One region of the Actinoallomurus sp. NPDC050550 genome, then DNA from elsewhere that is predicted to be linked to it. Evidence: riboswitches for the same ligand, from Rfam matches in the RefSeq annotation. Region 1 holds a riboswitch; each other region holds the start of a gene.
The links. A riboswitch is a leader RNA that binds a small molecule or an ion and turns the genes downstream of it on or off. The one in region 1 is predicted to bind cobalamin.

Region 1 (5,234 bases):
TTGATGAAGCTTTCCAAGAAGATGTCGATCGCCATCTCCAGCCTTGCATTCGCGGGGACCGCCGTCTTCACCGCCGGAACCGCCCTACCGGCGAGCGCACAAACCGTATCCGTCGCACCGCATCAGGTCGGCATCGCTCCGACCTTCGGCTGCTTCGGCGGATTCTTCAGCAGTTGCGGCGGCCTCTTCGGCTTCCATCGCCACTTCTTCTTCGACGACTGCGATTGCGACTGCTGATCCACCGGTCGGCAGGCGGCCGAGGACGGCTCCCGTCGAGTTGAGCCGACACTCAAAGAGGCTCAGCCAGGGTCCCGCACCAGCACGTGCGGGACCCATCCGCGATTGGTGGACTCTCGCTCTGGAACGGGTCAGAACGCCTCGTCGAGGCTGACCGTCCCTTCGACGGCGACCTGGTAGGCCGAGACTCGGCGTTCGAAGAAGTTGGACAGTTCCTGGACGTCCTGCAGTTCCATGAACGGGAACGGGTTGGCGGTGCCGTACCGCCTCGGCATGCCGAGGCGAGCGAGGCGCTGGTCGGCGACGTTCTCCAGGTAGGCGCGCATGTCGGTGGCGGTCATGCCGGGCAGGCCGTCGCCGCACAGGTCGTGGGCGAAGGCGAGTTCGGCGGCGACGGCCTCCTCCAGCATCGTCGTGACCTGCCCGGTCAGCTCCTCGTCGAACAGGTCGGGCTCTTCGGCACGTACGGTGTCGACGACGCTGAAGGCGAACTCCATGTGCATCGACTCGTCGCGGAAGACCCAGTTCGTGCCCGAGGCGAGGCCGTTGAGCAGGCCACGCGAGCGCAGCCAGTAGACGTAGGCGAAGGCGCCGTAGAAGAACAGGCCCTCGATGCAGGCGGCGAAGCAGATCAGGTTGAGCAGGAACGCCCGCCGGTCCTCCCGGGTCCGCAGCCGGTCCGTCGCGCCGAGGGAGTCGATCCAGCGGAAGCAGAACTCGGCCTTGTCGCGGATGGAGGGGATGTTCTCGACCGCGGCGAACGCCTTGACGCGTTCGTCGTGGTCGGGCAGATAGGTGTCGAGCAGGGTCAGGTAGAACTGCACGTGCACGGCCTCTTCGAACAGCTGCCGTGACAGGTACAGCCGCGCCTCGGGCGCGTTGAGGTGGGTGTAGAGGTTGAGCACCAGGTTGTTGGCCACGATCGTGTCACCGGTGGCGAAGAAGGCCACCAGCCGGTTGACCAGGTGCAGTTCCTCGGGTGTGAGCCGGGACAGGTCGGCCAGGTCCGAGTGCAGATCGACCTCCTCGACCGTCCAGGTGTTGCGGATCGCCGCGCGGAACCGTTCGTAGAAGGCCGGGTAGCGCATCGGCCGCAGGGTCAGGTCCATCCCCGGGTCGAGCAGGCTCATGAGGTCCTTTCCGTTGGAGGTGTGATCCAGGCTCACTGGCAGGCCTCGCAGGTCTCGGGGTTCTCCAGGGAGCACATGAGCGCTTCCTGGACAGGGGCGACGGTCGTCTGCGCGATGCGGGTGGCCGGCCGTGACCGCAGGTAGTACGTGGTCTTCAGGCCCGACCGCCAGGCATAGGCGTACATCGAGGACAGCTTCCCGATGGTCGGGCTCGCCATGAACAGGTTCAGCGACTGGGACTGGTCGATGTAGGGCGTACGCGCCGCGGCCAGGTCGATCAGCGCCTTCTGCGGGAGTTCCCACGCGGTGCGGTACAGGCTCCGCAACTCCTCGGGGAGCTCCTCGATCTCCCGCACCGATCCGTCGGCACGCTTGATCGCGTCACGCACCCGCGGCGTCCACAGCCCGCGCGCCTTCAGATCCGCCACCAGGTAGGTGTTGATCTGCAGGAACTCCCCCGACAGGGTCTCGCGCTTGAAGACGTTGGACACCTGCGGCTCGATGCACTCGTAGCAGCCGGCGATGGAGGCGATGGTCGCGGTCGGCGCGATCGCGACCAGCAGTGAGTTGCGCAGCCCGACCTCCCGGATCCGGGCCCGCAGAGCCTCCCACTCGACGGCGTGGACCGGGTCGGTGTCCGGCCAGTGGTCCGGGTGCAGGACGCCACGGGCGGCGCGCGTCTGGTCGTAGGAGGGGTGCGGGCCGTAGGTCGCGGCCAGCGCCGCCGACTCCCCGTAGGCCGCGAGCGCGATCTCTTCGGCGATACGGGTGGACAGCGCGAGCGCCTCGGGTGAGTCGAAGGGCAGCCGCAGCCGGAAGAACACGTCCGCCAGGCCCATCACGCCGAGCCCGATCGGCCGCCACCGCCGGTTCGCCTTCGCCGCCTCCGGCGTCGGGTAGAAGCCGCGGTCGATCGTGCGGTCCAGGAACCGCACCGCCGTACGCGCGGTCGCCCGCAGCCTCGCCCAGTCGACCCCGTCGTCGGTCACGTGGGCGGCGAGGTTGATCGAGCCGAGGTTGCACACCGCGGTCTCGGCGTCGTGGGTCACCTCGAGGATCTCGGTGCAGAGGTTGGACAGGTGCACGACGTTGCCGGGCTCGGCGGTCTGGTTGCAGGCGCGGTTGGCGGCGTCCTTGAACGTCATCCAGCCGTTGCCGGTCTGGGCGAGGGTGCGCATCATCGCCCCGTACAGCTGCCGCGCCGGGACCTGCCGGACGAACCGGCCCTCGGCCTCGGCCGCCCGGTACGCGCGGTCGAACTCCTCGCCCCACAGGTCCACCAGCTCCGGCACCTGCTTGGGATCGAACAGCGACCAGGTCGCGTCCGCCTCGACCCGGCGCATGAACTCATCCGGCACCCAGTTCGCCAGGTTGAGGTTGTGCGTACGCCGCGCGTCCTCCCCGGTGTTGTCCCGGAGCTCGAGGAACTCCTCCACGTCGGCGTGCCAGGGCTCGAGGTAGACGCACGCAGCGCCCTTGCGTCGGCCGCCCTGATTCACCGCCGCGACGCTCGCGTCCAGCGTCCGCAGCCACGGCACGATCCCGTTGGAGTGCCCGTTCGTGCCCCGGATCAGCGAGCCCCGGCTCCGCACCCGGCTCCAGGAGATCCCGATGCCGCCGGCGTACTTGCTCAGCCGGGCCACCTGGCCGTACCGCTCGTAGATGGCCTCCAGCTCATCGCGCGGCGAGTCCAGCAGGAAGCAGGACGACAGCTGCGGGCGGGCGGCTCCGGAGTTGAACAGCGTCGGCGAGCTCGGCAGGTACGCCAGCCGTGACATCAGGCCGTACAGCTCCGCCGCCTCGGCCACGCTCTCGGCCAGCCCGCAGGCCACCCGCAGGAAGAAGTGCTGCGGGCGCTCCAGCACCTGCCGCCTCGTCGGATGCCGCAGCAGGTACCGGTCATAGATGGTTCGCAGCCCGAAGTAGGTGAACCGGTCGTCGGCGTCATGGTCGACCAGCGCGTCCAGCGCCGCCGCGCTACGGGCGACGAATCCTGCGGTCTGCTCGTTGAGCAGCCCCTGCCCATGGGCCGCCGCGACGGACTCGGTGAACGTCACCGGCCCGGTCTCCTCCGCGATCGACCGGGCGAGCAGCCGGGCCGCCACCGTCGAGTAGACCGGGTCGGTGACGACCAGCGCAGCGGCCCGCCGTACGGCCTCGGCCAGATCACCGGCTCCGGTGATGAGCAGCGGATCGGCCTCCGGCAATCCGGCGCAGACGCGCTCGATCTCTGCCGCGAGCGTGGCCTCGGGGGCCGTGGGGGGCGCGATGAGCTGTTGTGTCACGGTGCTCTCTCCTCGTGGGCTTCACCCTCGCGAGAAGACGCGCACGGACGACAAGGCTCCGCCGCCGGCCCTCCCACGAGGCCTGGACGACCGCGCGCTCCCGCGCACGGGTCGCTGGCAGGTCTTCGGACTCGCGGGCAGCACGCCTTCAGGCGCGTCCTACTGGCCGTCGCTTCCCGGGCCCGATCGAGCCCAGTGCTGTTGACGGCGGTCGTTCCCACTCACCGCTGCGGGGCAGTCCCGGCCTCTCACCGGGTTCCCTCTTACGACACCCGCCACATGATGCACAGGTGAACCAGCAACACGAGAACCATACATGTAGTGGCGATTGAAACGCATCACCACCAGATATTGGGTGTGTCGGGTAAGGAGCAGCGCAGCGCGGGCATGCCGAACGGCCCCCGGCGGTGATCCGCCGAGGGCCTTCAGGAGGTGTGGCCTACGCCGTGACCGGTGCCTGCGCGGTCCGGGGGCCTTCGGCCGTACGGGCGAGCAGCCGTTCGGCCATCGGCGCGAAGCACAGGCCGATCGCCGCCCACATGATCGCCTGCGCGGCCACCGAGTACAGGCGGAAGGAGAACAGCACGTCCGCCGGGAACCCCGGATAGACGATCTGCCCCTGCTGGTTCTTCAGCGGCAACGGTGTCTCCGTCGCGTGCCGGCCGTACTCGTGGACGTTCGCCGACAGATGCCCGAACGAGGGAAGCACGAACATCACGACACCGAGCGCCGCAACGCAGGCCAGCCCGGCCAGCAGCGTCGCGTTCCAGTTCCCGAAGCGGGGCTTGAGCTTCTGGCCGAGCCAGACCGCCAGGATCAGGAACGCGATGGCGAACCCGACCATCAGCAGGAACAGGCCGCCTCGGTCGCGGATGGTCTCGTGGTGACCGATCGCGGGCGGGTCGGCCGGATACTTGGCGAAGGGGATCAGGTAGAACCCCAGGAACCCGCCGAGGGCGACCAGCAGCGCCAGCGTCCGCGGCCGCAGGTTCCCCGTGCGGCCGCAGGCCAGGATGTAGGCCACCGCGTACAGACCGCCCATCGCGGCACCGAACAGGATGACGCCGACGCCGATGCCGACGTTCGCCTGGATGGTGCGACTGAAAATGTCCGGGTGGGCGGCCTCGGGCGTGATGCCCGCCGCCTTGTCGAGCATCGCCTGAGCGGCGTCCCGGCCGCTCTCGTAGTCGACGGCCGCCTGAATCTGCGGCTCGGCGAAGATCCGTGCGAAGACGAACGCGAGGATTCCGCCGATCGCGCCCACGAGCAGCCCACGCAGGATGAATCGCCGTTCCACGGCGTACTCCTTGAATTGTGGTGTCGCGGGCCGGATCAGTGGCAGGGGAATCCGAGGAGGTGCCGGGCGTCGTGAACGAACTCGTGAATGGCCATGTTGTTGCCGAAGACCGAGGTCGCGCCCTGGTCGACGCCGATGAAGTAGTACACGGCCAGGCCGAACAGCACGGTGCCGAACAGCCACAGTGCGGCCCGAGTACCGGACACCACCACTGGGGTCGTACGGGGAGCGGGCAGCGTGGTGGGGGTCGTCATGTCACAGCCTCCTCTAGGGATCCAGCGTCCC
Region 2 (5,234 bases), on a different contig from region 1:
GAGGTTGCGGCCGGGCCGCCCGGCCGCGAGCGCGTGGTAGCCGGGGTCGATGTAGTCCGGTCCGACCTTGTGCGGCGAGACGTCGAGCCCGCGCGCGGTCAGCGCGGCCATCAGCCCCGTCGCGACCGTCGTCTTGCCGCTCCCGGAGGCGGGAGCGGCGATGACGAGGCGCGGGATCCTCACCGGACCGCCCGCGCGATCGGGGACACGGTCACCATTCGATGCCTTTCTGGCCCTTCTGGCCGGCGTCCATGGGGTGCTTGACCTTCCCCATCTCGGTGACGAGGTCGGCGAACTCCACCAGGCGCGGGTCGGCGTCGCGGCCGGTGATGACGACGTGCTGGTAGCCCGGGCGGTCCCGCAGCGTCGCGATGACGTCCTCGACGTCCACCCATCCCCACTTCATCGGGTAGGTGAACTCGTCCAGCACGTAGAGCGTGTAGGTCTCGGCGGCGAGGTCGCGTTTGATCTGCTCCCAGCCCTCGCGCGCGTCCGCCGCGTGGTCCTCCTCGGTGCCGGCCCGCTGGATCCACGACCAGCCCTCGCCCATCTTGTGCCAGGTGACCGGGCCGCCCTCGCCGGAGTCGCCGAGGACACGCAGGGCCCGCTCCTCGCCGATGCGCCACTTGGCGGACTTGACGAACTGGAACACCCCGATCGGCCAGCCCTGGTTCCAGCCGCGCAGGGCCAGCCCGAAGGCCGCGGTGGACTTGCCCTTGCCCGGCCCGGTGTGGACGACCACGAGGGGCCGGTTGCGGCGCTGGCGGGTCGTGAGCCCGTCGTCGGGCACCTGCGACGGCTTTCCCTGCGGCATGTCAGTCCTTCCGTACGACGACGGTCACGAACTCATCGTCGAGGTTGATCACCTTGCGGGCTCGTTCCGGGGTCACGCCGCCGCCCTGCTGTCGTTGACGACGCCGGTGAGGGCGTCGGCGGCCAGTTCCTCCAACCGGACGACCTCGGCCCCGAGGCGGGCGGCGATCCCGCCGGCGAGTCCGAGGCGCACGGGGCCGCGCTCGCAGTCGACCACGACGGCGGTGACGCCGTGCAGGAGTCCGGCGGCGCGCAACGCGTCAGCGGGTGAGCCGTGGGTCGCCCGGCCGTCGGTCACGAGGACGAGCAGCGGGCGGCGGGCGGGGTCGCGCAGGCGTTCGGCGCGCAGCACGTCGGCGGCGCGCAGCAGGCCTGCGGCGAGCGGGGTACGCCCGCCGGTCGGCAGGGTCTCGAGGCGGCGGGCCCCGGCCTCGACGGAGGAGGTGGGGGGCAGCGCGAGCTCGGCGGACGTGCCCCGGAAGGTGATCAGCCCGACCTTGTCACGGCGCTGGTAGGCGTCGAGGAGGAGGCTGAGCACGGCGCCCTTCACCGCGCGCATCCGCTGCCGGGCGGCCATCGAGCCGCTCGCGTCGACGACGAACAGCACCAGGTTGCCCTCCCGGCCCTCCCGGATGCGTTCGCGCAGGTCGCCGGAGCGGATCACCAGCCCAGGGCCGGTGCGGCCGCGGGCGCGCTGGTGCGGGGCGGCGGCGAGGAGCGTCGCGGTCAGGTGCAGCGAATGCGCGCCCGGACGCGCGCCGGTCGTGCGGCCGTACGGCGTGCGGGCGCGCGAGCGTCGGCCCGGCGCGCCGTCCCCGAGGCCTGGCACGGTGAACACCCGCGTCCGGTAGACGGCGTCGGCGGGCGCGGGTTCCGGGGAGTCCACCCGGGTGCGCTCGCCGTCGTCCTCGTCCGACGCGCCCTCGCCCGACAGCGCCTGCTCGATGTCGACCAGCGGCCCCTCCTGGGCGTCCCGCCCGTCGGAGTCGCCGGGCGCGTCCGGGCCGGAGCCGTCCGGGCTGGGACCGTCAGGCCCGTCGTCCGGGCCGGGGTCATCGGGGTCCTCGTCGTCGGGCTTGCGCCGGGCGTCCCAGTCGACCGTGACGTCCGGGTCGGGTTCGGTGTCCGGCTCGCTTCCCCCGCGTGGCTGGGGCACGTTCGGAGTGGAGGAGCCGGAGGCGTCGTCGGAGTCGTAGCCGCCGGTGTTCTCGAGGACGTCGTCGAGTTTGTCCTCGTCCAGTCCCGGCGCGTCGAAGGGGTCGCGGCGGCGCCGGTGCGGGAGGGCGAGCCGGGCGGCGACGCGGACGTCGGCGGCGGTGACGACAGTCCGGTCGTGCCAGGCGGCGAGGGCCATCGCGGCACGGGCCATCACGATGTCGGCGCGCAGCCCGTCCACCTCGAACGCGGCGCACACCGCCGTGATCTGGCGCAGCGCGCCGTCCGGCAGCACGATCTCGGAGAGCCTGGCACGGGCCTGGCCGATCCGCCAGGCCAGCTCGGCCTCGGCCCGTGCCCAGCCGAGCGTGAACGCCGCGGGATCGGCCTCGTAGGCCAGGCGCCGCCGGACGACCTCCGCCCGTTCCTCCGGGTCCCGGGTGGCCGCCACCTCCACCGTCAGGCCGAACCGGTCGAGCAGCTGCGGCCGCAGCTCGCCCTCTTCGGGGTTCATCGTGCCGACCAGCAGGAACCGGGAGGCGTGCCGGATGGAGACGCCCTCGCGCTCGACGTACGAGTGCCCCATCGCGGCGGCGTCGAGAAGGAGGTCGACGAGGTGGTCGTGGAGCAGGTTCACCTCGTCGACGTACAGGACGCCGCGGTGCGCCTCGGCCAGCAGGCCGGGCTGGTACGCCTGGACGCCCTCGGTCAGGGCGCGTTCGAGGTCGAGCGAGCCGGTGAGGCGGTCCTCGGCGGCGCCGATCGGCAGCTCCACGAGCCGCGCCGGCCGGACCAGCGTGCCGTCGTCGTCGACGTGCGGCCCGTCGGGGCACTGTGGATCCGGCGCCTGCGGGTCGCAGGAGAACCGGCAGTCCGTCACGACCGTGACGTCGGGCAGCAGCGCGGCGAGGCCGCGCACGATGGTGGACTTGGCGGTGCCCTTCTCGCCACGGACCAGCACGCCGCCGACGGCCGGGGAGACCGCGTTGATCAGGAGGGCGAGCTTGAGGTCCTCCAGCCCGGTGATGGCGGAGAACGGATAGGTGTTCACCCGGTGGTCGTCCTTTCCTCGGGTTAACGCGCCCGTAGGTGGTCTGGCATCGGCGGCCGGAGTCTCCTGGCTCCCGGCTCGCCGCCCGCCCTCGACCTTCCGGCTCACGCCGTGGCCATTCTTGAGGAAGAACTCCCCGGTCACAGTTGCGCGACAGCCCCGGATTCGCACCGGGTTCCTCCGCGTATCGCCGGAAGACAGCATGACATATCCGGTCTGGCGCGCGACACCGCAGGTCCGACGCAGAGGCGCCGCAGCTCCGACACGAGGACACTGCGGGTCCGGCGCAGGGGCACCGCGGGTCCGGCACGAGGACACTGCGGGTCCGGCGCAGGGGCACCGCGGGTCCGGCACAGGGACACTGCGGGTCCGGCGCAGGGCCTCGGGGCCGTGCCGGATCGACGTCGATCTGCTTGAATAGAACGCGTTCTAGTTTTAGGGAGGCGCGCGGATGAGGCTCGGCATCAACGTCGGCTACTGGCAGCGGGATCCGGAGGACGCCACCGAGACGGTGCTGGCCGCCGAACGGCTCGGCTACGAATACGTCTTCACCGCCGAGGCGTACGGCTCCGACGCCTTCACCACGCTCGCCTGGTACGGCGCCCGGACGTCGCGCATCAAACTGGGCACGGCGGTGGTCCAGATGTCCGCCCGCACCCCCGCCGCGACCGCCATGCACGCGCTGACGCTCGACGCGCTGTCCGGCGGACGGCTCACCCTCGGCATCGGCGCGTCCGGCCCCCAGGTCGTCGAGGGCTGGTACGGCGTGCCGTTCGCCCGGCCGCTGGAGCGTACGCGCGAGTACGTCCGGATCCTGCGGGACGTCTGGCGGCGCGAGGAGCCGGTGACCTCCGCCGGCCCCCACTATCCGCTGCCCCTGCCGGCGTCGGCGTACGGCCCCGGCCGCGTCACCGGGCTCGGCAAGCCGCTCAAGTCGATCGTCCATCCGGTACGCCCGCGGATCCCGGTCTACCTCGGCGCGGAGGGCCCGAAGAACATCGCCCTCGCCACTGAGATCGCGGACGGCTGGCTGCCCCTCTTCGTCGATCCGGCCCAGATCGAGGCGGTGTTCGGCGCGTCGTTGGCGGGCCGCCGGGAGGGGTTCGACATCGCCGCGACCGTGACGACGATCGTGACGGACGACCTGGCGACCGCACTGGAGTTCGCCAAGATCCCGCTGGCGTTCTACATCGGCGGGATGGGCGCCAAGGACCGCAACTTCCACCTCGACCTGATCGGGCGGCTGGGCTACGCCGAGGAGGCCGTACGCGTGCAGGAGCTGTTCCTGTCGGGCCGACGCGACGAGGCGATCAAGGCGGTGCCGGACGAGCTGGCCGACTCCATCTCCCTGCTCGGCCCGATCGGCCGCATCAAGGAACGCCTCCGCTTGTGGCAGGACTCCCCCGTGACCACACTCCTCATCGCCGGAGTGAAGGACGAATCGACCCTGAAGGCCATCCGCGACCTCGTCGAGTCCTGAGATTCGTGATCCACCGGACGCGCCCTAGTTCCAGGCGCGGGAGAGCATCCACGTGCCGGTCGCCTGGTCGTGGCGCAGTTCGTACACGCCGATCGCCCGGTCTGGGGTGGCCTCGACGCGCCAGAACTCCCGCTCGGCGCCTTCCGGGGCCTCAGGATGCCGTTCGTGCCACCAGTCGCGGGTGGTGACCCAGCGATCCAGGACGCGCAGCACCGTGTAGAGCCGGCCGCGCCAGACGAAGCGCGAGGGCCTGCCGTCGCTGAGCCAGACCTCGACCGGGTCGCCGTACACCCGGCTCATCGGCCGCCGCCCGGCGCGTCTCCACGCCCAGGGCACGCCCTGGCGAACCCTTCGCTCGCTCCGCCCACGCGGGCCGCCCACCTTCCGGATCGGTGACAGAGAGTGAGCCTGGGGGAAGGCAGGCGACAAGTTCGAACATACGTTCGGGAGTGGGTTTTGTAAAGTGCCGACCCGCAGGCGGCCTCCGCGGCTCAGCGGCCGAGGGAATGCGCGATCGCCTCGGCGGCGCGCGCGGGGTCGGCGGCGTCCGCCTGGCCGCCTCGGCCCCACAGGTACGACCAGGCGACGCGGGACGTCGGCATGGCGACCACCATCACGCTCCGCCCGCCGGCCGGCTCGACCACGCGCAGCATGGGCTCCTCGGCCCCGACCAGCACGCCGCGCAGACCGCGGGCCTCGACCTCGCGGGCGAGCGCCTCCAGGTGGCGGCGCCGC
Region 3 (5,234 bases), on a different contig from region 1:
ACGGACCGGCGGGCACGTAGCCGCCGTCGAGCGCGTGCAGGACCGCGTCGATCTCCCGCGAGGTGGCGTCCAGGCGCGGCACGACCTCTCGCGCGCCGAACTCCAGCAGGCGTACGACGTCGGGAACCTCGCCGCCGAGCACCTCGGCGCAGACGGCGGCCGCCCGGGAGGCGTCCCAGCCGAGCGTCTCCATGCCGACGACGAGTCGGCGCGCCACCGCCTCGAGGAGGTCGACCACGTCGGAGGCGGTCCGCGCGGGACCGTCCACGAGCTCGGCGAGCTCCGTGGCCTCCACCCGCGCGCCCGGTTCGGCGAGCAGTTCGCGCTCGTCCAGCCCGTAGGCCTGCGCGATCGCGGCGCGCAGGCCCGGCAGCGCGCCCGCCCGGCCCGCCCACACCTGCGCGGCGCGGAGGACGGCCAGCACCAGGTTGACGCGCTGTTCCGCCTCCGGAGCCTGGCCGAGGATGTGCAGGCCGTCGCGGATCTGAACGTCCTTGATCTCGCAGAGGTAGCCGTCGATGTGCAGGACGAAGTCGTCGAAGTCGCCCTCGCCCGGCTCGTCGCTGACGTGCAGGTCGTGGTGGAGCTCGGCGGCCTTGACCAGCGTCCAGATCTGGGCGCGCACGGTGGGCAGCTTCGCCGGGTCCATCGCCTGGACGGTGGCGTACTCGTCGAGGAGCTGTTCGAGCCTGGCCAGGTCCCCGTACGTGTCGGCGCGCGCCATCGGCGGCACCAGATGGTCGACGACCACGGCGTGGCCGCGCCGTTTCGCCTGGGTGCCCTCGCCCGGGTCGTTGACGATGAACGGGTAGACGAGCGGCAGGTCGCCGAGGACCGCGTCCGGAGCGCACTCGGCCGACAGCCCGAGGCCCTTGCCGGGTAGCCACTCGAGCGTGCCGTGCTTGCCGAGGTGGATCACCGAGTCGGCGCCGAACACCTCGTCCAGCCAGCGGTACGCCGCCAGGTAGTGGTGCGACGGCGGCAGATCGGGGTCGTGGTAGATCGCCACCGGGTTCTCCCCGAACCCGCGCGGCGGCTGGATCATGAGCACGACGTTCCCGAATTGCAGCGACGCCAGCGCGATCTCGTCGTCGTCGGTGTACAGCTCGCCCGGCGGCTCGCCCCAGTGTTCGCGCATGCCCTCGCGCAGCGACTCCGGCAGCGCGGTGAACCAGCGCTCGTAGTCCTTCAGCGGCACCCGGGCGGGCGCGGCGCGCAGCTGCTCCTCGGTCAGCCACTCGACGTCGTGGCCGCCCGCCGCGATCAGCGAGTGGATCAGCGTGTCCCCGTCGGTGGGATGGTCGCCGACGTCATAGCCGGCCTCCCGCAGCGCCGCGAGCAGGCGGACCGCCGAGACGGGCGTGTCCAGGCCGACGGCGTTGCCGACGCGGGCGTGCTTGGTCGGGTACGACGACAGCACGATCGCGAGCCTGCGCTCGGCGACCGGCGTGTGCCCGAGGCGTGCCTGGCGGACGGCGATCCCGGCGACGCGCGCGGCCCGCTCCGGGTCGGCGGCGTACACGGGGATGCCGTCCGGTCCCTCCTCCTTGAAGGAGAACGGCACCGAGATCAGCCTGCCGTCGAACTCGGGGATCGCGACCTGCATCGCGGCGTCCATCGGGGACAGCGCCGCGTCCGACGCCTCCCAGGTGGCACGGGACGTCGTCAGGCACAGCCCCTGGATGACGGGGACGTCCAGGGCGGCCAGCGCCCCGGCGTCCCACGCGTCCTCGTCGCCGCCCGCCGACGCGTCCGCGGCCACCGCCCCGCCGGCGGCGAGCACGGTGACGACAAGAGCGTCCGCCCGGCCCAGCAGTGTTAGGAGCTCTTCGTCGGCGGAGCGCAGCGAGCCGCAGAAGACGGGCAGCGCGTTCGCGCCCAGCTCCTCGATCCGCTCGCACAGCGTGTCCACGAAGGCGGTGTTGCCGGACAGCTCGTGCGCCCGGTAGAAGACGACGCCGACGGTCGGCCGGCCGTCCTTCGGCTCGACCCCGGTCTGGTGCACGCCGTACGCCGGCATCCGCCGCGGCGGCTCGAAGCCCTCACCCGTGAGCAGCACGGTGTCGGACAGGAAGCGGGCCAGCTCCCGCAGGTTGTCCACGCCGCCCTCGCGCAGGTAGTCCAGCGCCTCCGCGGCGACGCCGGCGGGCACCGTCGACAGCGCCATCAGCTCGGCGTCCGGAGCGGCCTCCCCGCCCAGCGCGATCAGCGGCAGGCCCCGGCGGCGCAGATCCTCCACGCCCTCCTGCCAGGTCTTCAGCCCCCCGAGCAGCCGGACGACCACGACGTCGGCGCCCTCGCAGAGCCCGTCAAGGTCGGCGACGTCCAGCCGGGACGGGTTGCCGGTCACATATCCGGCGTTCGCGGAGCGGGCCGACAGGAGTTCGGTATCGGCCGTTGAGAGCAGCAGGACACGCACGCGTCGTTCCTTCCCTCGGGGGTCCTCGCCCCGGCTCGGGTGAAAGGTCGCCGACGGCGGGAAGTCTCCTGACTCCCAGGTCACCGCTCCCCCGCGGCCTTCCAGCTGATCGCCGTGGCCGTACACGCGGGTTCGCTACCCGGTCACAGTTGCGGGACAGCCCCGGATTCACACCGGGTTCCTTCCCTTCGCCGTCGCGCGCCCAGTCTACGAGGCCCACCCTCGCCCCGCACCGCCGCAGGTCACCCCATCCCTTGGATGAAACTCTCGCCAGATCGTCCTCCGAGCCGACAGCGAGGTGTACGCCGCGCCCTACCGGACGTGAGCGTCGGCCATGGGAACAGCACAATGCCTGACTACTTCGCGGGACGGACGGTCGCGGCGGTCGAGGGTGCCGGAGGCGACGGCCACGGCGAGGTCCGGCGCGGCGATCCAGGTCGGTGCGGCGTGGCCCAGTCCGGTATCGGTGGCGAGCGCCGCCGTTTCCGCTGTCCGCCGGTTACCGTGGAGGCCATGGGAAGTGGCGCTACCGTCGAACAGACGGCCCGGGTGCGGCCGTCGGTGCGGCTCGCACCGTCGGTGGCGCGCTGCGTCGGTTACCGGTACGAGGGCTTCGCCCCGGGGACGCATCGGGGGCTCCCGTCTCGGCACCTGACCGTGATCCTCGGCCTGGACGCACCGACCCGTACGCTCGTCGGCGCGGACCGGACGCCGACGGCCTTCATGGCCCTCGTGGGAGGCATGCACACCTGGCCGGTGACCATCGCGCACGACGGTGACCTGGCCGGAATCCAGCTCGACCTCACGCCAGAGGGGGCGCGCTCCCTGTTCGGGCTGCCCGCCGGCGCGATCGGCGGGGCCGTCCTGTCCCTCGACGACCTGATCGGCCCGCGGGCCGCCGAGCTGGTCGAACGCCTGACCGAGGCCGGCACCTGGCGGGCGCGATTCGCCGTGGTCGAGGACGTGCTGTCGCGCGGCATCGGCCGGCTGCCGGGACCGGCGCCCGAAATCGCGTACGCCTGGCGGCGGCTCGCCGAGACCGACGGCACCGTACGGATCGCCGACCTGGCACGCGAGGTGGGCTGGAGCCGGCGGCACCTGGGCGAGCGGTTCGCCGCGGAGTACGGCCTGCGGCCCAAGGAGGCCGCCCGCGTGATGCGGTTCGAGCGGTCCAAACAGCTGCTCCAGCGGCCCGGCCGGCCGCCCCTGGCGGACGTCGCGGCCGCCTGCGGTTACTACGACCAGGCGCACCTGGCCCGCGACTGGAACGACCTGGCCGGGTGTCCCCCGTCGGCGTGGCTGGCCGAGGAGGAGCTCCCATTCGTCCAAGGCGACGAGGACGCTCCAGGGGAACGATGAGGGCATGAGCGAAACACGAATCTGGCCCGCACTCCGCTACAAGGACGCCCACGCCGCCATCCGGTTCCTCGTCGACGCCTTCGGGTTCGAGGAGGTCGCCGTCTACGAGAACGAAGGCCGGGTCGAGCACGCCGAGCTCCGCGCGCCGGGAGGCGGCGGCGTCATGCTCGGCAGCGCCGCCCGCACCGACAGCGCGATCGCCGACCTGCCGCCCGGTACGGGATCGGTGTACGTCGTGATCGACGAGCCCGACGCGCTGTACGAACGGGCGGTGGCGGCGGGAGCGACCGTCGTTCAGGGCCTGCGTGACGAGGATTACGGGTCGCGCGGGTTCACCCTCCGGGACCCAGAGGGCGTCTTCTGGAGCTTCGGCACCTACGCGGGCGCGGCATCCTGACCTCCGCTCAGGGCACCCACCCCGGCCTGGGTCCCTGCCCCCGCCGACCACGCCTGCTCACCGCCGGTCAAGATGCCTACGCCGGTCCGGGTCCCTGATCGCCGCGGGTTCTCACCTCAGGTCAGCGCACCTGCGTCGGCGCGGGCCCCTCGGTCACGGGGTCAGGACGGGGCAGCCGAGCCATTCCTCGGCGTGTACCGGCGGGGGCGCGCCCTGGGACACGGCCATGCGCAGGGGCCAGAACGGCTCGCGGGACCCCTCCGCGGCGAGCCTCGTCAGGAACGCCGACGTCGAGAGCAGGACGCTCGCGCGGTGGCGGCGTACCCGCTCGGCGACCCTGGTGACCGAACGGCGGCCGGAGTCGAGCACCGCGCTCGCCCCCGAGTACAGGGGCAGGAAGACGGTGTTGCGCAGCCCCACCGGGTCGTACGTCTTCGGCACGGAGAACAGCACGTCGTTCTCCCGCAGGCCGAACGGCTCCATCGCCAGGAACGACGCCTCCGGGTCGCCGTGCGCGTACAGCGCGCCGTACTGGGCGAAGGCCGGCGTGCCCAGGTGCACCGGGTGCGCCGGTGGCGTCCGCACGCGGGACATCGCGGCGACCAGTTCGGCGGGCGTGATGACGTGCTCGTGCCGACCGAGTGCGCAGACCGCGACCTCTCCCGGAGGGAGGGCCGAAGCCTCCGGATCGGAGAGCAGCGCGATCGCCCCGATGCGCACCGCGCCAAGGAACGCCCACACGAACTCCATCGACCCGGGCAGCGCGATCACCACCCGGTCGCCGGGCCGTACCCCATGCTCCTGGAACATGCCCGCCGCGCGGCCCGCCCCGAGATGCACCTCCCCGTGGGTGAAGTCGTCGTCACCGCACAGGAACGCCACCCGGTCCCACCAGCCGAAAGCGAGGGTCCATTGGCTCAGCGACTCGGCCAGATTCGCTGCCGGGGACGGGTCGGGCGTACGCACATTCGGAGAGTAAGCCGACTCCACCGTGCCGGGACAGACCCGCAGCGTGATCAAATGGCCTTTAAGGAGGCCATCTGTGGACAATCTGCGTGT
Region 4 (5,234 bases), on a different contig from region 1:
CCCTACATCCTGGGCGCCGGGGCCTCCGTCCTGCCCATGGGCGGGTTCACCGGCCAGGTGCCGTTCCCGACCCTGGACCACTTCCGACAGCTCGTCGACCACGGAGACCTGCACTATGTGCTGCTCGGCGGCGGCGAGGGCCGACGAGGCGGTGGTGCCGCTCAGGTCGCGGCGATCACCTCCTGGGTGAGCACCGCGTGCACGGCCGTACCCGCCAGTGCGTACGCGGGCTCCGCATCCGAGGACCCGTCCGCTCCGGCGTTCTTCGGTGACGCCACGGCGGCGCAGCGGCTCTACCACTGCGGCTGAACCCGAAGGTCGCGGGACAAGCCGACTTGCGGGGCGCGGCGTCATGACAGGACATAAGGCGGCTGGTCGTCAACGGCGAACTCGACGGCCGTCCGGGCAGGGAAGGTTGCCGCGAGCGGTGTCGCTCGGTCGCGGATTCACCCGTGAGTATTGGTCGCCCATGTCGCATCGTGGCCGTTGTAGATCACCAGGTTTTCGTCGGCCTGGAGCACCAGCGTCGCGCCATCGTGGCCGAACGTGCCCGACGCCCAGACCGCCTCTTTGCCGGCGTAGACGACCAGATTGCCGTCGGCCTGGAACTCGGCGTACGCACCGGCCTGATGCGTCCCGGTGGACCAGATGATCGCGCCGCTCGTGCCGCGCAGCACGAGGTCGCCGCCCGTCTGCATCGTCAACGCGAGGCGGTTCGTGCGCAGGGTCTTACCCGGGTTGAGGCCGTATGGCGCATGCACTTCGAGTGCCCACGGATTCCCGCCCGACATCGGCTTCTCACCCGCCGGAACGCCCTTGCGGGCCGCTCTGCTCGAGGGACCGCCCTTGTGGGCCGCATCGGCGCGAGGTGAAGGCTTGCCGGGTGCCCTGGGCTCGGCGCTCTTGGTGGCCGCCGGTTTGTGCGTCGGTTGTGCGGAGGGTGTCGAGGTCGGGGTGGCCGACGGGGACGTGGAGGTGTACGCGCCCGGCGGAGGTTGCTGGCCGTTGCCGGACAGCACCCTGTCGGCCGCAGCCGAGGTGGGGTGTTTCCTGGCGTGGTGCGAGCCCGTGCCGATCAGCAGGATCGGGACCGCGAGCAGGACGGCCCCGCCGATCGCGACCGCGGCCAGCACGGGTTTCTTCGGCCGGTCCGGCGGCATCTCCTCGGCGTTCACCGCACCGATCTGCGGTGCGACCGCCACCGCGGCGTCCGTGTCCGGGGCGGGGTCCTCCTGCTCCTTCGCCGCCGACGGTGTGTCCTTCGGCCGCTCTTGGGTCTCGCCGGCCTTCTTCTCCTCGGTGGCGGACCGGTCGCCCTCATGGGCCGGCTCGGCGCCGCCGGCCGGCGCCAGGTCTCCGGCCTCTTCGATGTCCGCCTTGGGCAGTTCCACCGGCCGGCGGATACCGAGCGACTCCGCGCGTTCGCCGGGTCCTGACTGCGAAGACAAGATCGCTCTCCTTAGGTCTGAATCAGATCGCGGGCGGCGCCGGGTCCAGCGGCGCGCCGGCCAGGTGCTGCGGGACGTCCCTCCCGCTCAGGGCACATGCCGACGCAGGTATCGGCGGCAGGCCGACTCCTCGGTAAGGCATACGAATCCCACCGCATTCGGGTTCACCACCGGACGGCTCCGTTTTCGGGCGAATACGACCGATCTCGCCCGAGTACGCCCGGCGACTCGGGGGCGACGGGGATTGATACGCTCGCGGCTGGCATGAACTGATGCGAGGTGCCCCCACGAGGGGAGAATCGGGAAGCCGGTGAAATTCCGGCACGGGCCCGCCGCGGTAACCGGGGAGCCGCCGTCCACGCGCGCACGCGCAGCCACTGGCCGCCAGGCCGGGAAGGCGGATGGTCAGGCATCGATCCGGAAGTCCGAAGACCGGCCTCGCTCCATCGGCCACCGCCAAGGTGGCCTGACGCAGCGGGAGCCTGCCCATGAACGCCGACATCTACGACGTGGTCCACCGTCGCCGTGACGTGCGCGCCCAGTTCACCGGCGCGCCGATACCAGAAGACGTCCTCCACCGGATCCTGACGGCTGCGCACGCCGCGCCCAGTGTCGGGCTCTCCCAGCCCTGGGACTTCATCATCGTGGCGGACCCGGCCGTCCGGCGCGCCTTCTACGACCACGTCCAGCACGAACGCACCACGTTCGCCGCCACCCTCACCACGGCCGCCGCCGACCGTTTCGCCCGGATAAAGATCGACGGTGTACTGGAGAGCAGCCTGTCGATCGTGGTCACCTACGATCCCGACCGGGGCAGCCCCGCGGTCTTGGGCCGACACGCCATCGCCGACGCGGGACTGTACTCGGTCTGCCTGGCCATCCAGAACCTGTGGCTGGCCGCCACCGCCGAGAACCTGGGCGTCGGCTGGGTGTCCTTCTACCGCGAACGGCACCTGCGTCAGTTGCTCGGTATCCCGACCGGGATCCGGCCCGTCGCCTGGCTGTGTGTAGGGCCGGTCACCCATCTGGAAGCCGTGCCGGATCTCGAACGGCACGGCTGGCGCCACCGCCGCCCCTTGGAGGCCGCGATCCATCACAACCGCTGGTGAGCCCCGCAGGGCGTCATCGTCGGTCACCGCGGGTTCGTAACGCCCCACGCGCACGGTTTACGAAGGGCATGCAGCCGGATCGACGGCAGGCCACTGAATCCGGATCGCGGGGTCGCGCTCAGCCCGTTTCGGCCTCGGTCCGTGGTGCTCGAGTCAGGGTGAGAGCACTACCTGCCACGCCGATAACGATGATCGCGATGGCCACGCTGATCCCGCCCTCATGGTCCCAGTAGACGTCCTTGAGCTCGATCAGCAGAGCGGCCTCGTCGACGACAAGAGCGAGCCCGATGCCGAAGGCCAGGCCCATCCACATGCGCCAGCGAGGGGAGCGCTCGACGAGCCCGCATGCTCCCACAGCGATCAGCGCCAAGATGCCCCAGATGTAATGGTGGATGTGCACGCCACCGACCCGGACATTGCCCAGCCCGGCGACGTGGACGTGGATCGCCCAAGTCAACAGGCGCAGCCCGGCGAACGTCGCGGTGAATCCCCACCAGGCCAGCACCAACCCACGCCGGGTCGGATGAACCTCCCGCAACCGGCGTGGGCCACGCTGTTCCAAGCGGCGGGCCTTGTGGTCTCGCGGCACCTGTTCGGTCACTCGGCGAGCGTACTTCGGCGCATCGACTCTTCGCGGTCACGGCGGCCGGCTGTACCCGGTAAGACGTAGGGCCGGGAAGCTCTCAGTCCTAAGGTGCTGGTATGACCTCCGAATCCGGCGGCATCATCCTTGAGATCGATGGCATGAGGCTGATCGGGGACCAGACTGTAAAGCATCGATCGGCGCGGATTCGGGGAGGCATAGGGTGCGAGACCATCCGGGGCGATGGCTTGTCATCCTGGTCGCGGCCGTCGCCGCGGTGTACTGGGTGCTGACACACGGCGAAGATAATTCCGGCGGCGTGCGACCGACCGGGTCCGGCAGGTCGGGCGTCGCATCGACACCGAGTGGCAAGGCGCCTGGCCGATCGGATTCGACGTCGGCTTCGAACGACCCCGCGCGCTTTGCCGCACAGGTCATCAAGCACGCACGCGAGGCCAGGATCAGCCCGAAACTGCTGATGGCGATCCTGTACAACGAATCGGACAAGCCACACGACCCTGGCTTCGAACGCGCCTGGCAGAAGATCAAGCCAGATGCCGCGTTCGGCATCGCCGACATGCACAAGCCCGCGTTCAATGAGACCAAACACGGCCGCAGCTTCGCCGACCGCCGCTGGGAAGAACTCCCTGACGACCCCGACCTCGCGATCACTGCTGCGGCCTGGTATCTGCATGATCTGGCTACCGACCTGCCTGCCAAATGGTCCGGGCCGTACACCCGAAATGAGTTGCTGGCCCTCGGCTACAACGCCGGGCCCGGCGCTATGAGAGCATTCGCCCGAGGCGCCAAGCCTGGTGACATCGCCCAGTCCTATCTGGAACGCCTACGTGGGAACTGGGCAACGGCCGGACAGGCCCTCCGCCGTTAGCAGTGAGCATTTTGAACAGTGTCCGGCGATGTTCAGCCGGTACGCACTATCTGCGTCATGCCTTCGTCCTGGATCGGTTGAGGTGCGGGCCGTCGGGCCGCGTCGCTGATGCGGATGAGGATGGCGATGAAGATCCAGTTCGACAACAGCGCCGATCCGCCTTGCGCCAGGAAGGGCGTTGTGACGCCGGCGGTCAGTGGGATGAGCCCGGTGACGCTGGCGACGATCAGGAAGACCTGAAGGGCGAAGATGAAGGAGATCCCGCCGGTGAACAGTTTCAGGAACGGGTCGCGAATGAGGAGCGCGGCCTTCATGCCGCGCTCCACGATCAGCGCGAAGACCAGCAGGATCACCATCAGTCCGGCGAGTCCCAGTTCCTCGCCGAAGGAGGTGAAGATGTAGTCGGCGTAGCTGACCGGGGTGAGGTACGGCTGGCCCTGCCCGAGCCCGGTGCCCAGCACACCGCCTTGCGCCAGGGAGAACATCGCTCGCATGGGCTGGCCGCTGTCGGCGTAGTGGCCGCCCAGGGCGGCGCACTTGCTCACGAAGTCGGCCGTGTCCGACGTCGCGTGGATGAGGGAGGCCTGGGTCTGCTGGTTGATGACCTTGCCGCCGATGGCGCAGCCGCCGTCGAAGTACGCTTTCGGGTTCGACCATACGGTGAACCGCTGGTTGACGTGGCCGAGGAAGGGTAGCTGGGTCGCCGCGAAGGCACCCGCGGAGAACAGCCCGAGGCCGATCAGCACCCACGAGACCCGCGCGGTCGCGATGTAGAGCATCGCGATGAACAGTCCGAAGAACAGGACGCCCTGGCCGAGGTCCTTCTCCAGTACGAGGACCGCCACGCTGATCAACCAGATCACCAGGATCGGCCCCAGATCCCGGCCGCGCGGCAGCGCGAGAGGGCCGATCCGTCTGCCGACCAGGGACATCGCGTCGCGTTTGGAAACCAGGTAGCCGGCGAAGAAGACGATCAGGGCGATCTTGGCGAACTCCCCGGGCTGGATCGAGAACCCGCCGAGCCGTAGCCAGACCTTCGCGCCGCCCGCACCACTGATGGAGGACGGCAGTAGCCCGGGCAGGATGAGGAAGAACAGGCCGACCGCGCCGATGGTGTACCGGTAGCGCTGCAGCACCCGGAGGTCACGCAGCACCAGCAGCACCACCGCGAAGAACACGATGCTGATGGCGGTCCACATGAGCTG

Region 2: it holds a riboswitch for cobalamin, as region 1 does, so the genes downstream of both, AB0I04_RS14570 (putative cobaltochelatase) here and AB0I04_RS38160 (ribonucleoside-diphosphate reductase subunit alpha) in region 1, are expected to answer to the same signal.
Region 3: it holds a riboswitch for cobalamin, as region 1 does, so the genes downstream of both, cobN (cobaltochelatase subunit CobN) here and AB0I04_RS38160 (ribonucleoside-diphosphate reductase subunit alpha) in region 1, are expected to answer to the same signal.
Region 4: it holds a riboswitch for cobalamin, as region 1 does, so the genes downstream of both, bluB (5,6-dimethylbenzimidazole synthase) here and AB0I04_RS38160 (ribonucleoside-diphosphate reductase subunit alpha) in region 1, are expected to answer to the same signal.

Annotation. Positions count from the first base shown of each region.
Region 1 covers NZ_JBFAJC010000039.1:26,728-31,961, reverse strand. Annotated here, with positions in the region: gene AB0I04_RS38170 (hypothetical protein) at 4-237, shown strand; gene AB0I04_RS38165 (ribonucleotide-diphosphate reductase subunit beta) at 369-1,403, opposite strand; gene AB0I04_RS38160 (ribonucleoside-diphosphate reductase subunit alpha) at 1,400-3,652, opposite strand; cobalamin riboswitch at 3,751-3,967, opposite strand; gene AB0I04_RS38155 (CbtA family protein) at 4,092-4,949, opposite strand; gene AB0I04_RS38150 (CbtB domain-containing protein) at 4,985-5,203, opposite strand.
Region 2 covers NZ_JBFAJC010000008.1:263,489-268,722, reverse strand. Annotated here, with positions in the region: gene AB0I04_RS14580 (cobyrinate a,c-diamide synthase) at 1-183, opposite strand, end outside; gene cobO (cob(I)yrinic acid a,c-diamide adenosyltransferase) at 212-814, opposite strand; gene AB0I04_RS14570 (putative cobaltochelatase) at 887-3,019, opposite strand; cobalamin riboswitch at 3,079-3,200, opposite strand; gene AB0I04_RS14565 (LLM class F420-dependent oxidoreductase) at 3,471-4,499, shown strand; gene AB0I04_RS14560 (DUF6504 family protein) at 4,524-4,799, opposite strand; gene AB0I04_RS14555 (hypothetical protein) at 4,991-5,234, opposite strand, start outside.
Region 3 covers NZ_JBFAJC010000008.1:211,609-216,842, reverse strand. Annotated here, with positions in the region: gene cobN (cobaltochelatase subunit CobN) at 1-2,419, opposite strand, end outside; cobalamin riboswitch at 2,481-2,603, opposite strand; gene AB0I04_RS14325 (helix-turn-helix domain-containing protein) at 2,933-3,778, shown strand; gene AB0I04_RS14320 (VOC family protein) at 3,783-4,175, shown strand; gene AB0I04_RS14315 (AMP-binding protein) at 4,329-5,141, opposite strand; gene AB0I04_RS14310 (Gfo/Idh/MocA family oxidoreductase) at 5,218-5,234, shown strand, end outside.
Region 4 covers NZ_JBFAJC010000046.1:65,850-71,083, reverse strand. Annotated here, with positions in the region: gene AB0I04_RS41560 (glycosyltransferase family 39 protein) at 1-309, shown strand, start outside; gene AB0I04_RS41555 (hypothetical protein) at 447-1,448, opposite strand; cobalamin riboswitch at 1,709-1,904, shown strand; gene bluB (5,6-dimethylbenzimidazole synthase) at 1,937-2,557, shown strand; gene AB0I04_RS41545 (hypothetical protein) at 2,676-3,158, opposite strand; gene AB0I04_RS41540 (transglycosylase SLT domain-containing protein) at 3,364-4,029, shown strand; gene AB0I04_RS41535 (FtsW/RodA/SpoVE family cell cycle protein) at 4,062-5,234, opposite strand, start outside.